2 regions of the Mesorhizobium sp. B2-5-11 genome follow, and region 1 is predicted to be linked to the other one. Evidence: predicted binding sites of a transcription regulator. Region 1 holds the regulator's gene; the other holds the start of a gene.
What was found. Region 1 encodes PhoB, which activates phosphate uptake and scavenging genes when phosphate is short. Its sites were predicted from a motif close to TGTCATNNANCTGTCAT; they were not measured.
Positions count from the first base shown of each region.

Region 2: a site for PhoB is predicted at 1,381-1,397, ahead of FJ490_RS07185 (YdcH family protein). Genes of this name have one in related genera too.

Region 1 is NZ_VFUK01000016.1:29,222-37,367, reverse strand. It holds gene FJ490_RS29850 (ATP-binding cassette domain-containing protein) at 1-53, opposite strand, end outside; gene FJ490_RS29845 (sugar ABC transporter permease) at 69-1,421, opposite strand; gene xylF (D-xylose ABC transporter substrate-binding protein) at 1,564-2,604, opposite strand; gene FJ490_RS29835 (ROK family protein) at 2,863-4,104, shown strand; gene phoB (phosphate regulon transcriptional regulator PhoB) at 4,112-4,801, opposite strand; gene phoU (phosphate signaling complex protein PhoU) at 4,821-5,528, opposite strand; gene pstB (phosphate ABC transporter ATP-binding protein PstB) at 5,554-6,357, opposite strand; gene pstA (phosphate ABC transporter permease PstA) at 6,354-7,205, opposite strand; gene pstC (phosphate ABC transporter permease subunit PstC) at 7,209-8,146, opposite strand, start outside.
Region 2 is NZ_VFUK01000002.1:14,602-22,747, reverse strand. It holds gene FJ490_RS07200 (transporter substrate-binding domain-containing protein) at 1-96, opposite strand, end outside; gene FJ490_RS07195 (IclR family transcriptional regulator) at 226-1,020, shown strand; gene FJ490_RS07190 (YdcH family protein) at 1,023-1,226, opposite strand; gene FJ490_RS07185 (YdcH family protein) at 1,467-1,646, shown strand; gene ispG (flavodoxin-dependent (E)-4-hydroxy-3-methylbut-2-enyl-diphosphate synthase) at 2,204-3,454, shown strand; gene FJ490_RS07175 (lytic transglycosylase domain-containing protein) at 3,460-4,308, shown strand; gene FJ490_RS07170 (Stf0 family sulfotransferase) at 4,373-5,185, shown strand; gene FJ490_RS07165 (response regulator) at 5,186-7,525, opposite strand; gene FJ490_RS07160 (hypothetical protein) at 7,704-7,946, opposite strand; gene FJ490_RS07155 (hypothetical protein) at 7,960-8,146, opposite strand, start outside.

The DNA.
Region 1 (8,146 bases):
ATGTTGCGCATGTCGACCAGCGGGTTGCCGGCGGGAGCGATCCTCTCAGCCATGATTGTCCTCCTCCCTCAAACGCGTTTGCGATAGACGGTGTCGAGCCACACCGCGATGACCAGCACGGCGCCGACGACGATGCTCTGCAGCGGCGAGTCGACGCCAAGCAGCACCATGCCGGATTGCAGCGACTGCATCAAAAGCGCGCCCAGCATGGCGCCGATGATTGTTCCCGAACCGCCGGCGAGCGATGTGCCGCCGATGACGGCCGCCGCGATCACCAGCAATTCATCGAGCGTTCCGAGCACGTTGGTGGCCGAGTTCTGCCGGGCTGACGAGATCGCGGCGGCGATCGTGGCCAGCACGCCCATGATCATGAACACTTTCATCGTGATCCAGCGTGTATTGATGCCGGCGAGGTTGGCTGCTTCCGGATTGCCGCCAATGGCAAAGACATAGCGACCAAAACGGGTGCGTTTGGTGATGAAGGTCATGACCAGCCCGACGGCGATGGCCATCAGCACCGGTATGGCGATGCCGTGGGCGATGAACAGGCCGCCCTCGGGCACGGTTATGTTGTTGGCGGCTGCATATCTGTTCACGATGCCGACTGGCCACGGATAGGAATTGGCCAGCCAAACCGCGCCCATGATGACGGCGCAGGTCAGCACGCCGATCAGCGTCTCGGCCCAGATCGGACGCAGCGGGAAACGGAAGCGCTTGCGCTGTACCCGCCCGTTGAACAGCGCAAGCACCACCGCAAGGCAGGCGGCGATACCGACCACCCAGCTCCAGGTCGCGCCGATCGATCCGGCCGGGCCGCCGCCCATCAGCTGGAACGTCGCGTTGAGCGGCGCCACCGTCTGGCCGCTGGTAACCCACCATGCCGCACCGCGCCAGACCAGAAGCCCGCCCAGCGTCACGATAAAGGCCGGCACTTCGAGATAGGCGATGACAAAGCCCTGGAAGGCGCCGATCAACAGACCGAGCACCAGGCCGATGACCAGCGCCAGCACCCAGATCCATGGGTTGCCAAGCTCAAGCCCGACGAAGCGCACTAGGAAATGCACCTGGGCGAAGCCCATGACCATGCCGATCAACCCTTCGGCGGAACCGACGGACAGATCGATATTGCGCATGACGATGACCAGCACCATGCCGCAGGCCATGATGGCGACGGCCGAGGTCTGCACCGACAGGTTCCACAGATTGCGCGGCGTGAGAAAGGTACGGCTGTCGAAATCGAGCGGATTGACGCCGAGACGCAGGCTGGACAAGACATGCAACCCGATCCAGATCAGCAGCAGCGCGCCGATCATGCCGAGCATGCGCGTGTCGATCTCGGTCGCCTTAAGGAACCGGGCGACGGCGCCGAGTTCCGACGCACGCGCGGTGTCGGCCTGCGGGTTGGACGTCGTATCGGTCATGATTTTCTCCCGCCGGCCTGCCCGTCCGATGCGGGATGCCGGAAGCCAGCCTAGAAGTTACCCGCCCGGGGCGGAAAAACAAATTTTCTTGAAAAAACGCCGCGGCTTGGCAGCCGCGGCGTTCATCGCATGAAATGGAAGATCAGTTGCAGGCCGCTACGCTGCCCGCCGCGACGCCGGCACAGACCTCGTCTTTCTTGATCCAGCCGGCGTCGATGACGACGTTGAGATTGTCCTTGGTGATCGCAACCGGGGTCAGGAACAGCGATTTGACGGTGTTCCCACCGGGCGTTGTGAAGTCCTTGACGCCGGCGATATCGGTCATCTTCTTGCCGTCGGCCAGCTGCGAGGCGATCTCGGCGGCATTCTTGCCGAGTTCACGCGCGTCCTTCCACACCGACACGGTCTGCGTGCCGAGCGCGATGCGGTTCAGCGCCGCGTGGTCGCCGTCCTGGCCCGAGACCGGAACGGTACCGGCCAGGCCTTGAGCCGTCAGCGCCGCGACGACGCCGCCGGCAGTGCCGTCATTGGCCGCGACGACCGCGTCGACCTTGTTGTCGTTGGCGGTCAGGAACTGCTCCATGTTCTTCTGCGCATTGGCCGGCAGCCAGCCATCCGTATAGGCTTCGCCGACATTCTTGATCTTGCCGCTGTCGATGGCGTCCTTGAGCACTTCCATGGAGCCCGAGAACAGGAAATCGGCATTCGGATCGGCACCCGAGCCCTTGATGAAGACGTAGTTGCCTTCCGGCTTCACCTTGAACACTTCGCGGGCCTGCATGCGGCCGACTTCCTTGTTGTCGAAGGTCAGATAGAAGACGTCCTTGTTCTCGATCAGGCGGTCATAGCCGACGACCGGAATGCCTTCGTCGAGCGCCTTCTGCACCGCCGGGCCGATGGCGGAGGCGTCCTGCGCCAGGATGATCAGCGAATTGGCGCCCTGGGAGATCAGGCTCTCGACGTCGGTGAGCTGCTTGCCGGGATTGGACTGGGCGTCGGCGGAAATATACTTGTCGCCGGCGGCTTCGATCGCCTTCTTCATGGCGGCCTCGTCGGTCTTCCAGCGCTCTTCCTGGAAGTTCGACCAGGAAACGCCGATGACCTTGTCCTTCGCCTGCGCGACCGACGCGAGCGTCAGCGACATGGCGACACCCGCCAGGATGGCGGCTGTGAATCTCTTCATCTTAATCCTCCCTGCGCCGCGTATGGCGCGACCAAACAGGCCCGTAGGCCGGCACAAGGCTCTATTTTTTCGAGCCTCGAAAAAACACTGGTCCATCGTCGGAACGCTGTCAACGTCGATTCTGATGTATTTTGATGTCCTCGTGAATTTTTTTCGAGCTCCGGAATAAATAATGACAGCCAAGGCCGGTTCTGCCAGTATTTGACGGTCGTCGGGATCCTGGGGAGAGAACGCGGCGACGGGGAGGATGCGAGAAACATGTCGGTCGGAATCCGCCACGACGATTTGCGCCGACGCAACCGGGCGATGGTGATCGCGGCCGTGCGCCGTGCCGGGCAGCCCTCGCGCACCGAGATTGCCGCGACCACCGGGCTCAGCCATTCCACCATATCGGCGATCTCCTCCGACCTGATTGGCGAAGGCATCCTGGCGCAGAGCAAGCCGAGCGAGGCCGGTGCGCTGAAACGCGGCCGGCCGCAGGTCGGCCTCAGCCTCAACCCTGAAGCCGCGGCGGTGATGACCGTGGTGCTGTCGCTGAATTTTCTCTCCGTCGCCGTCATCGACTATGCCGGCCAGGTGATATCTGAAGAGCAGCGCCGGCTGGACACGCTCACCCTGTCGCGCGAGGCGCTGATCGGCGAATGCGTGGCCATCGTCAGGCGGCGGTTCGAGGATCCCGACCTCGACGTCGGCAGCATCGCCCGTATCGCGCTGGCGATCCAGGGCATCACCGACACGGATGCGCGCACCATGCTGTGGTCGCCGATCACGCCGCAGACCGACATCGCCTTCGCCGACATACTGGAGGCCGAGTTCGGCATTCCCGCCACCATGGAGAACGATTGCAACATGATGGCGGTGGCGCTGCGCTGGCGCGATCCCCAGCGCTACCGCGACGACTTCATCGCCATCCTTTTGTCGCACGGCATCGGCATGGGCTTGGTGCTGAAGGGTGAACTGTTCACCGGCACCCATTCATCCGGAGGCGAGTTCGGCCACATGATCCATCGCCCCGGCGGGGCGCTCTGCCGCTGCGGGCGGCGCGGCTGCGTCGAGGCCTATGCCGGCAACTATGCCATCTGGCGCAACGCGAGGCAGCTTGGCGAGGACACCGAGCCCGTCGACGTCAGCGACGCCGACATGCGCACCCTGGCGGCCTCGGCGCGCGAAAAGGACGGGCCGGAGCGCGAAGCCTACCGCAAGGCCGGCGAGGCGCTGGGTTACGGCCTTGGCAGCCTGTTCGCGCTGATCGATCCGGCGCCGGTCGCCATGGTCGGCGTCAGCGCCGCCGCCTTCGACCTGATCGAGCCGGCTCTGCGCGAGGCCATTGCCCAGACCGCCGGCGGCCAGCACTCGAAATCGATTTCCTTCGACACCGAGCCGAACGAACTGCCACTGATCCGCGAGGGCTGCGCCATGCGCGCGCTGACCTTCGTCGACCAGGAGATTTTCGCGCCGGGGGCACAGGCGAAATCAGGCGTGGGCGAGAACGTTGCGTGACATATCCCTAGTCTTCGCGAATCGCATACCCCGCGCCCCGAATGGTGCGGATCACGTCAGGCATGCGGCCATTGTTGACCGCCTTGCGCAGCCGGCCGACATGCACGTCCACGGTGCGCTCGTCGATATAGATCGTTTCGCCCCAGACATTGTCGAGCAGTTGGCTGCGCGAGAACACGCGGCCGGGATGTCGCATCATGAATTCGAGCAGGCGGAACTCGGTCGGCCCGAGCCGGATCTCGCTTTTCTTGCGGTAGACCCGGTGCGATTCACGGTCGAGCACGATGTCGCCAACCTTGAGCACGCTGGACAGAACTTCGGGCTTGGCGCGGCGCAGCAGCGCCTTGACGCGTGCCATGAATTCCGGCGTTGAGAACGGCTTGACCAGATAGTCGTCGGCGCCGGTGGAGAGACCGCGCACCCGGTCGCTTTCCTCGCCGCGCGCCGTCAGCATGATGATCGGCAGCCGCTCGGTCTCGGGCCGCATCCGGAGACGGCGGCAGAGCTCGATGCCGGAAACCGCCGGCACCATCCAGTCGAGCACAAGAAGGTCAGGGACATTCTCCTGCAAGCGGATCTCGGCTTCGTCGCCGCGCGTCACCACCTCTACCTGATAACCCTCCGATTCCAGATTGTAACGGAGCAGCACACCCAGCGGCTCCTCGTCCTCCACCACCATGATGCGTGGCGCGATCATCGACTGGTCACCCCTGCCGTCAAGCCGCTGGCGCCGACATCGCCGTCTCGTCCTGCTTCGGGCGATTGGCGGGCAATTGCGTGCCGGTCAGCACATAATAGGCATTTTCGGCAATGTTGGTCACGTGATCGCCGATGCGCTCGAGATTCTTGGCGCAGAACAAAAGATGCGTGCAGGCGGTGATGTTGCGCGGATCCTCCATCATGTAGGTCAGCAGCTCGCGGAAGACCGACGTGTATTTGACGTCGATGCGTTCATCGTCGGCGCGCAGCTTCGCAAGTGCCGCGGCATCGCGCGCCGCATACTCCTCGATCACGCCTTGCACCTGGATCAGCACAAGCTGCGCCATGGCGTCGATGGAGTGCGACAGGTCGCGCGGCGTGGCGGCAAGGCCGACGGTGCCGACGCGCTTGGCGATGTTCTTGGCGAGATCGCCGATGCGTTCGAGATCGCCCGCCATGCGGATCGAGCCGACGACATGGCGCAGATCGTCCGCCATGGGCTGCCGCTTGGCGATCAGGGTGATGGCGCGGTCGTCGAGTTCGCGCTGGCGCGCATCCATGATCGCGTCGTCGGAGACGACGCTCTGGGCGAGCGCGTTGTCGGAATTCAGGAGCGCCTTGGTCGCGCCGCCGACCATCGATGAGGCGAGATCGCCCATGTCGCGGATCAGCCTGCTGATCTGTCCGAGATCTTCGTCAAAGGCTGCGACTGTGTGTTCGGCCATGATCTTGGTCCTCGTATGCCTGGGATCAGCCGAAGCGGCCGGTGATATAGTCCTGCGTGCGCTTCTCGCGGGGCGACGTGAAGATCTTCTCGGTGCGGTCGAACTCGACCAGCTCGCCCAGATACATGAAGGCGGTCTGCTTCGACACGCGCGCCGCCTGCTGCATGTTGTGGGTGACGATGACGATCGTATAATCGGCCTGCAACTCGTCGATCAGCTCCTCGATCTTGGCGGTCGACAGCGGATCGAGCGCCGAGGCAGGCTCGTCGAGCAGGATGACCTCCGGCTTCACCGCCACCGTGCGGGCGATGCAGAGGCGCTGCTGCTGGCCGCCCGAAAGGCTGAGGCCGCTGGCGTTGAGCTTGTCCTTGACCTCGCTCCACAGTGCCGCGCGCTTCAGCGCCTGCTCGACACGGCCGTCCATCTCCGCCTTGCTGAGCTTCTCATAGAGCCTGACGCCGAAGGCGATGTTCTCGTAGATCGACATCGGGAACGGCGTCGGCTTCTGGAACACCATGCCGATCTTGGTCCTGAGCAGGTTGAGATCCTGCGAGCGGTCGAGGATATTCTGGCCGTCGAGCAGCACCTGGCCCTCGGCGCTCTGCCTCGGGTAAAGCTCGTAGATGCGGTTGAAGACGCGCAGCAGCGTCGACTTCCCGCAGCCCGAAGGCCCGATGAAGGCGGTGACGCTGCGCTCGGGCAGCGACAGGCTGATATCCTTCAGCGCCTTCGACTGGCCATAGTAGAAATTGAGGCCCTTGACCTCGATCTTGGCTTTCTCGACCGCGACTTCGGGCGTATTCAACTCGGTGGACAACATCGGTTTCATCTGTCCTCTCTGCGTCCGGTAAGGCTGCGGGCGAAGATGCTCAGCCCGAGAACCGTAAGGGTGATTATGAGTGCGCCGGTCCACGCCAGCTGCTGCCATTCCTCGTAGGGGCTGAGAGCGAACTGGAAGATGGTGACGGGCAGGCTGGCCATTGGGGCGTTGAGATTGCTCGACCAGAACTGGTTGTTGAGTGCCGTGAAGAGCAGCGGCGCCGTCTCGCCGGAAATGCGGGCGATGGCCAGCAATATGCCGGTGACGATGCCCGACAGCGCCGCACGGTAGGCGACCGAGCGGATGACCACCCAGCGCGGCGCGCCGATCGCGGCGCCGGCCTCGCGCAGGGCGTTCGGCACCAGGTTGAGCATGTCCTCCGTGGTGCGAACGACGACCGGGATGACCAGGATGGCCAGTGCGACGGCACCGGCAATCGCCGAGAAATGTCCCATCGGCCGCACCAGCAGCTCGTAGACGAACAGGCCGACGATGATCGAGGGTGCCGACAGCAGGATGTCGTTGATGAAGCGCACGACGGTGGTGAGGCGCGAGAAGCGGCCATATTCGGCCATGTAGGTCCCAGCGAGGACACCGATCGGCGTGCCGACGATGACGGCGATGACTGTCATCATGATACTGCCGTAGATGGCATTGAGCAGGCCGCCGGCATCGCCGGGCGGCGGTGTCATTTCGGTGAACACAGAGAGCGAAACACCCGACAGGCCCTTATAGAGCAGTGCGCCGAGGATCAGCGCCAGCCAGGCCAGGCCGATGCCCGCCGCCGCGACGCATAGCGTCATCATCACGGCATTCCTGCGCTTGCGTCGATTGTGAAGCGATGTGGCCGTCGACATCGGTCAGGCTCCCGTGCGGCTGTCCATGCGCAGCAGCATGTAGCGCGCAAGGGCAAGGATCAGGAAAGTGATGACGAACAGGATCAGGCCGAGCGCCACCAGCGAAGACGTATAGAGATCGCCGTCGGCTTCGGTGAACTCGTTGGCGATGGTCGCCGAGATCGTCGTGCCGGGCGCGAACAGCGAGGCGCTGATGCGGTGGGCGTTGCCGATGACGAAGGTTACCGCCATGGTTTCGCCGAGCGCGCGGCCGAGGCCGAGCATGACGCCGCCCATGATGCCGACGCGGGTATAGGGGATGACGACGCGGCGCGTGACCTCCCAGGTCGTGCAGCCGATGCCGTAGGCCGATTCCTTCAGCACCGCCGGCACCGTGTCGAAGACATCCTTGGTGATCGAGGTGATGAAGGGCAGGACCATGATGGCAAGGATCAGCGCCGAGGTCAGAAGGCCGATGCCGTAGGGCGGGCCGGCAAACAGGCTGGAGAGTCCCGGCACGTCGTGGAAAAGCTTGATGATGAAGGGCTGCACCGTCGTCTGCAGGAACGGCGCGAACACGAACAGGCCCCAGATGCCGTAGATGATGGAGGGTATGCCGGCAAGCAGCTCGACGGCGATGCCGATGGGGCGCCGGAGTGGCCGCGGGCAGAGTTCGGTAAGGAAGATGGCGATGCCGATGCCGATGGGAACGGCGATCAGGATAGCGATGGCGGCGGTGACGATGGTTCCGTAGATCGGGGCCAGCGCTCCGAAATTCTCGGTGACCGGGTTCCACGATTCGGTCGTCAGGAAGGAGAACCCGAATTTCGACAGCGCTTCCCACGAGCCGGCAAACAGCGAAATCGCCACGCCGCCGAGGATGAGCAGGACGAGGATGGCGGAAAAGCGTGTCGCCGTCCGGAAAATCGTATCGGTGAGCGCGAAGCGTCGGACCGTCGCTT
Region 2 (8,146 bases), on a different contig from region 1:
GACGTCGACCGTTGCCGCCGCGCTCATGACGCCGGCCGTTGCCAGTCCGGCCATACCCAGTTTCAGAAAATCACGCCTTTTGGATGTGTCGTCCACAGCGACCTCCTTTCGTGTTGTGTTCCCCTACGCACAGGCAATACGCGCACCCGGATCGTTACAGAAATTGTCTCTTACAAGGGACGAGTGTATCCTGTACAAGACAGATACTAACATCAGGAATCGACAATGCAAGATGGCAGCGCCTTGGCGGTCTCAGCGGACGCAAAGATTTCGGTCTCTCGGGAGAAGGGCCTCAACCGGGTGCTCGAGATTCTGGAGTTCCTTCATTCGACGCAGCGCGCCATCGGTATCGGCGACCTCGCCAAGGGGGTCAACGCGCCGCGTTCGACCACCTACACACTGGTGCGATCGCTGGTCGATGCGGGCCTCCTGGAGATGGCCGGCGACGGCAACCGCGTCTATTTCGGTAAGAAGCTCTATCTCTATGGAATGGATTATGTGCGCGGCAACGACCTCTTGAGGCGAGGACGCCAGGAGGTCGACAACCTGTCGCGCGAGACCGGTGAGACCTCCGAACTGTGCATGCTGCAGAGCGGCCGCTACACGATCGTCCACTCGAGCCCGGGCACCCGGCCGTTCCGCATCAGCTCCGCCACCGGATTGCAGATTCCGCTGCCCTGGACCGCGTCAGGCAGGCTGCTGCTCGCCGGCCTCGAACAGGCCCGGATCGAAGCCATGATATCGGAAGACGACCTTATGCTGCCCGATGGCCGCAGATTGCGTCTGGACGATTTCATCGCCGACATAGCGACGGCGCGAGCCACCGGCTATTGCATCACTTCGGGGCTCGTCGACGCCTATACGAAATGCCTCGCCGCGCCGGTGTTTTCAGCACCCGGCACCGTCGAGGCGACGATGTGTCTAGTGGTGCCCATCGACACGTCGCAGGAGAAGACAGGCGAACTCCTGGCCCTGTTGCGCGAACGCGCGGCGCGGCTTTCGATCGCGGCCTGGACCTGAAGTCAGGCGATGATGTCCGGGATGATCTTGTCTTCCAGCTTCATCAGCCGATCCTTCAGCGCAAGCTTCTTCTTCTTCATGCGCTGGATCTGCAGCGGGTCGCAGTTCATGGCGATCATCGCATTGATCGCGGCGTCGAAATCGGCGTGTTCCTGCTTCAGCCGGGAAAATTCGAGGCGAATATCGGCCTGTTCCTGATCGGACATTCTCTACCGTCTGCACGTCTGCGGCGCCCAAAGCTGGGCCTGATTGGGCGGGGGGTGGCACTCTCTACCACCGGCGCGCAGCCCATATCACATTTCACGTTGTCGTGGAATGCTACCACGGATCATTCGACATCGCTGCGCGAAGGTGGCACACTGTCATTGTGCCGTCACAGAGCGAGCCTGCGGTGGACGCGCCTTTGGCGGCTGCAATCGAGGAAATCATGAAAGGGAGAACCAATCATGTCTCTTGCATCCCATCTTGATGAGTTGCAGCGGAAACACGGCGACATCGAACGCGAGCTCGATGACGCGATGAATCACCCGTCGGTGGACGACCTCGAAATCGTGAATCTCAAGCGACGCAAGCTGGCAATCAAGGACGAGATTGAAAAACTGAGGGCCAAACCCACGACGCATTGATGCCCCACTGACATAACCGCTCACCATTCGGGTCTTTCCTGCCGGCGGCAATTGCCGCCGGACTGGTGGTTTTGATCTTCGGTTTCAGGTCGACCATCACAGATATTCGTACCAGGCAGAGGCCTTCCGACTTCCTAGTCCCAGGACGAGCAGGGGCGAAGCTCGTCGCGGCTCCCCTTTACCGTAACTGACCGAAGAGTGCAGCGGAGCAGAATTCCGCCTTGCCGCGGCGCTCTGAGGTCAGGGCTTGGATTCTGGGACTGCGCTGCGTCGCTCTTCTCCTTGCTCCTCCCCGAAATGACGGACTCGTTCCGGGAAAGACAAAGCGATGGGGCCTGCCAATCGCCAGGTAGCCGATTGGCCGACGCAAGCGAGCGATAAAAGTCGGGCGCCGAGCAACCGGCGGCGGCATCGATTGCGGCCAGTGGCGACCTGTCGCCATTGACAAGCCATCTTTGCTCCTCCACCTCATGCCCGGACTTCAGCGCATCGGCCCGGAGCGCGCTTTTGTGGGTCCAAGTGGACGCGCGGCGCTCCAGAGATTAAAGGCTGCCGGCATGACCGGATATTATTCCTTTCCCTTCCCGCGCCGCACCTCGGTGGGCGTCGATGTGGGCGGCGTGGTGGTTGGCGGCGGTGCTCCCGTCGTCGTGCAGTCGATGACCAATACGGATACCGCCGATGTCGACCAGACGGTCGCCCAGGTCGCGGCGCTGCACCGCGCCGGCTCCGAGATCGTGCGCATTACCGTCGACCGCGATGAAAGCGCCGCCGCCGTGCCGCGCATCCGGGAGCGGCTGGCGCGGCTCGGTATCAACGTGCCCATCGTCGGCGACTTCCACTATATTGGCCACAAGCTCCTGGCCGATCATCCGGCCTGCGCCGAGGCGCTGGCCAAATACCGCATCAATCCCGGCAATGTCGGCTTCAAGGACAAGAAGGACCGGCAGTTCGCGGCAATCGTCGAGATGGCGATCAAGCATGACAAGCCGGTGCGCATCGGCGTCAACTGGGGTTCGCTCGACCAGGAACTCCTGACCCGGCTGATGGACGACAACCAAGCCCGCGGCTTTCCATTGACCGCACAGCAAGTGACGCGCGAGGCGATCGTGCAGTCGGCGATCCTCTCGGCCGAGATGGCCGAGGAGATCGGCCTTGGCCGCGACAAGATCATCCTCTCGGCGAAGGTCAGCGGCGTGCAGGACCTGATCGCCGTCTACACCGAGCTCGCCAGCCGTTCCGACCATGCGCTGCATCTCGGCCTCACTGAGGCCGGCATGGGCTCGAAAGGCATCGTCGCCTCATCCGCCGCCATGGGCATACTGTTGCAGCAAGGCATCGGCGACACCATCCGCATATCGCTGACGCCGGAGCCGAATGGCGATCGCACGCGCGAGGTACAGGTGTCGCAAGAATTGCTGCAGACCATGGGTTTCAGGCAATTCGTGCCGATCGTCGCCGCTTGCCCCGGCTGCGGCCGCACAACCTCGACCGTGTTCCAGGAACTGGCCCAGAACATCCAGGCCGATCTCAGGAAGAACATGCCGGCGTGGCGTGAGAAATACCCGGGGGTCGAGAACCTCAAGGTCGCCGTGATGGGCTGCATCGTCAACGGCCCGGGCGAGTCCAAACATGCCGATATCGGCATTTCGCTGCCCGGCACCGGCGAGACGCCGACAGCGCCCGTTTTCGTCGACGGCAAGAAGGCGGCGACGCTGCGCGGACCGTCGATCGCGCAGGATTTCGAAAAGATGGTCGCCGACTATATCGAACAACGATTTGGTCGCGGCAAGGCCGCGGCAGAGTAGGTCGAATGCTGCGCTTCCTCCCGGTGGCGCTGATCCTGCTGTGCGGGTGGCCCACCCTGGTCCAGGCCGATCCGCCGCAATCGGCCAAGCAGCGGCTGATCGACAAGGTCTGCAACCTGATCCAGGCCCATGCCGACCAGAACGGCCTGCCCAGGGATTTCTTCGCCCGGCTGATCTGGAAGGAAAGTCGGTTCGATCCCAACGCCGTCAGTCCGGTCGGCGCCGAAGGAATCGCCCAGTTCATGCCGGGGACCGCCAAGATGCGCGGGCTCGCCAATTCCTTCGACATCAACCAGGCGATCCCGGCCTCGGCGAAATACCTCGCCGAGATGAAGACCAGCTATGGCAATCTCGGCCTGGCGGCCGCCGCCTACAATGCCGGCGAAAACCGGGTCTCGCGCTGGCTGGGCTCGGGCGGCTTCCTGCCGATGGAAACCGAAAGCTATGTCTTCGACATTATGGGCGAGCCGGTCGATAAGTTCGCCGACCGCGCCTATGCCGGAAGCGTGCGACCGCTCGACGCGAAATCCGATTTCGTCGCGGCCTGCCGTAAGCTCCCGGTGATCATGTCGCGGACGGTGGCGATGGCTTCCATCAACATAAAGCCGTGGGGAATCCAGGTGGCCGGCAATTTCCGCCGCAGCGCCGCGGTCAACCAGTGGCTCAGGGTGAGGGGCCGCTTCCCGGCCCTGCTAGCCGGGCATGATCCGGTGGTCAGCCGGGTGCGCACGCCGATCGGCCGGCGCGGCATCTACGCGGTCAGGATCGGGGTCGACGACCGTGCCGCCGCCGGCGCTATCTGCCAGAAATTGCAAAGTGTCGGCGGGGCATGCGTGGTGGTGCGCAACCGATAGCGGGTGTGTCGTTGCGGGTGAAGGGGCGATAAAAATGACGGCCGCGGCTATAGGCGACCCTGGATTGGCCGGCATTGCCCTGCCTTCAACGAGCAATGAGGGCCGCAGGATGGTCGACGCATATGTCATCTGCGGCACGCCCAGGACCGGAAGCACTTTGCTGTGCAAGCTCCTGGCCTCCACGAAGGCGGCGGGCGATCCTCATTCGTTCTATCGGCGGCAGGACGTGCCCGAATGGGCCGAAGAGTGGGGGCTGCCCGGCCGCGACACGATGGGCGAACTCGAATTCAATGCCGCCTATCTCAATGCGGCCATCGCCGCCGGCAAGGGTGGGACCGGCATTTTCGGCCTGCGCCTGATGCGAGAGAATCTGGATGAGCTTTCAGCGATACTCGACCGGATTTTCCCGGGGCTTGTCTCGGATAAAGCTCGTTTCGAGAGGGCTTTTGGCCGTGTTCTCTACATACATCTGTCACGCGAGGACAAGCTTGCGCAGGCCGTATCGCTGGTCAAGGCGCAGCAAACCGGCCTTTGGCATGTCGCTCCCGATGGCACCGAACTGGAAAGGGTGGGGCCTCCCCGGGAACCTCGATATGATTTCGGGCGGATCAAGGATGAGGTTGCCGGGCTCGATGGTTATGACACTGCCTGGAACATGTGGTTCGCGGAGCAAGAGGTAATCCCGCTGCGGATCGGCTATGAGCGCCTGTCGAGCGATCCGGTTGCAACGTTGGCGTCCGTTTGCGACGCCTTGGGGGTTCAGGCACCGGATGCTGGGGATATAAGACCCGGCGTCGCAAGGCTTGCCGACGAGACAAGCCTCAACTGGATGCGCCGTTATCATCTGGATGCGGCGTCCGAGGCGTCGACGGTATAGCTATGCCGTCTTCGCCACCACCGTTTCGCTGAGCCAGGTGCCGATCTTGGCGCCGAGGCGGTCGGGTGAAACCGGCTTCGGCAGATAGTCGTCCATGCCGGCTTCGATGCACTTGTCGCGGTCGCCCTTCAGCGCATGCGCGGTGACGCCGATGATCGGAATGTGGCTGCCATCCGAGGCCTCCGTCGCCCGGATGGCGCGGGTCGCCTCGTAACCGTTCATCTCCGGCATGGAGACGTCCATCAGGATCAGCCTCGGGCGCAACGAGCGGTACATCTCGACCGCCGTGCGGCCGTTGCCGGCTATACGATAGCTCAAGCCCAACCCGTTGAGAATCTGGCCGAACACCAGCTGGTTCACCTCGTTGTCCTCGGCGATGAGGATGTCGATCGGACCATTCGGCGCGACCGTCGGTTCCGGCACGGGGACGGCCGGCATTGCCGGGCCGCGGATGACGGTAAAAGCGGGCGGCGCCGCCTGCGGCAGCGCCGGTACAGGTTCGCGAACGAACTGCGCCCTGCCGACCTGCGAGCGGGCTTTCTGGACGACCGAGATGACGGTGCCGAGCAGGACCGCGGAGCGCGCCGGCTTGGTCAGGTGCGCGGCAATGCCGAAATCAATGATCATCTTGCCGAAATCGACCTGGTCGACCGAGGTCAGGAGCACGACCGGTATGGCCGACAGCCGGCTGTCGGCGGCAATGGCTTTCGCGACATCGGCGCCGTTCATACCGGGCATCTGGTAATCGAGGATGATGCAATCGACGGCGGCCCCCAGCTGGCAGGCGCGGTCGAGGAAAGCCAGGCCGACCGCACCGCTTTCGGCGGCGGCGCAGTCGAAGCTCCAGCTCCTGAGCTGTTCGAGCAGGATCTCGCGGTTGACCGGATTGTCGTCGATGACCAGAACGCGGGCGCCGGTGACGTCGACCGGCACGATCTCGTCGCGAGCCTCGGCACGATGCACGGGCAGGGGCACCGCGAACCAGAATACGGAGCCGCGGCCGATCTCGCTCTCGACGCCGATCTTGCCGGCCATCAGGTCGACGAGGCGGGCGGCGATGGCGAGACCGAGGCCGGTGCCCTCGTGACGGCGGGTCGAGGAGCCGTCGACCTGGGCGAATTTCTCGAACACGTTCTGCAACTTCTCGGCCGGGATGCCGATGCCGGTGTCCTCGACGCGCAGCTTGAGCTGGACGACATCATTGACGGTTTCGCCGCCGACGTCGATCAGCACATGGCCCTTCTCGGTGAACTTCACCGCGTTGCCGAGCAGGTTGGTGACGATCTGGCGGAACCGCCCGGCGTCGCCGACGACGTAGGCCGGCAGGCGCGGGTCGACGCGCACGATCAGTTCGAGGTTCTTTTCGGCGACATGGGCGGAGACGAGCGTGGCCACATCCTCGACCGCCTCGGCAAGGCGGAACGGCGCCGGGTCGAGCGTGAGCTGGCCGGCATTGATCTTGGAGAAATCGAGGATGTCGTTGATGATGGTGAGCAGCGCGTTGCCGGATTTGACGATGACGTCGGTGAAGGTCTTCTGGCGCGCGGTCAGCTCGGTCTTGGCCAGCAGCTCGGCCATGCCGAGCACGCCGTTCATCGGCGTGCGGATTTCGTGGCTCATATTGGCGAGGAATTCCGATTTGGCGCGGTCGGCCGCCTCGGCCTTGAACAGCGACTCGGCGGATTCGGCGAAGGCGCGGCGGATGGCTTGCTCCATCGGCCGGAAGATCCAGAAAGCGGCGATGGAGAGCACCGCGAACAGCAATCCGCTCGCCCACAGCAGCAGCCGGTCACTGGAGGCATCGGCCAAATGACGCTCGTCGTCCATGGCGGTGCGGACGCGGACCAGCATCGGCTGGGCAAACAGGTCGTTCTGGTTGCGGATTTCGCGATAGCTCCACTCATCGACCTTCTGCGCCACCGACATCAGGTTGAAGTTTCGAATCATGTCGCGCGGAGACCAGAACAGGTCGCCATTGACCGAAGCGGATTCGAGCTCGTTGATCGTCTTTGTCGACAGGCGTGGACGCAATGCGGCGATCTGGGCCGCAAGCGTCCCAATCTCGCTGGTCAGGCGTTCCGAATGGCCGCGCGCCGACGCGGTCAGCGCATCGCGCGTCTCCGCTCGCCAGGCGGTTCCCGTCGTCTCGGCGAAGCTGGTCGCGTTGCGCAGATCGCGGGTAAAGATGACAAGGTTGCTGCTCAGGGCATCGATCTGGTGGCGGAAGGAATTGACGCGATCAAGTGCGAGCATGATCGCCAGCGAAGCCAACGCGAAGATCAGCAATCCTGAGAGATAACGGCTCCGGATGGACCGTATGAAGGAAGAATATTCCGGCATGCGCAACCCCAACACATACGCATTATTTTAACGGTCGGGATTACGCTTGATTTACATTAAGATTTCGTTCTGGCGACCGAGAATTTCGGATTCCCGCAGCCTCCCATGTAGCCTGCCGGCTGCGCCGAGATGAAGGGCCGCGGCCACTTCAAGGGACGGTCAAGCTTCGGATATTATTTCAATCCGCGGGCCGTTTGTGATGCCGGGATTCCTGGTTCGAGCCGCGAAGCATTTCACGGTCATCGGCATCGACCAGATCGACGTCGCCGCCCCTGAGCGACTGGCCCTGCTGGCGAGCCGTTCTTTCCTGCTTCGACCGCTTCAGTTCGTCCTCGGCGTTGAAGTTCTTGTCCGCATTCTTGGTGTTCACCCGCTCCTCGATGATTCGCACCTGCTGTTCGTGGGTCTTCTTGCCGGTCATGGGATATCTCCCTCTATTTGTTCGTCCGGCCGGTCTGGTCGGGGTTCACACCGCCTTGCGGGGTGGTGTCGTTCTCGACATCGCCCCGAAAAGTATTTTCGCCATCGAGTTCCTCGTCGTCGTCAAGAATGTCGCCACCCTTGATGGTGCCTTTGGATGCGCCGATGCCGGGATCGTTGCGCAAGTCGCGATCGCTTGGC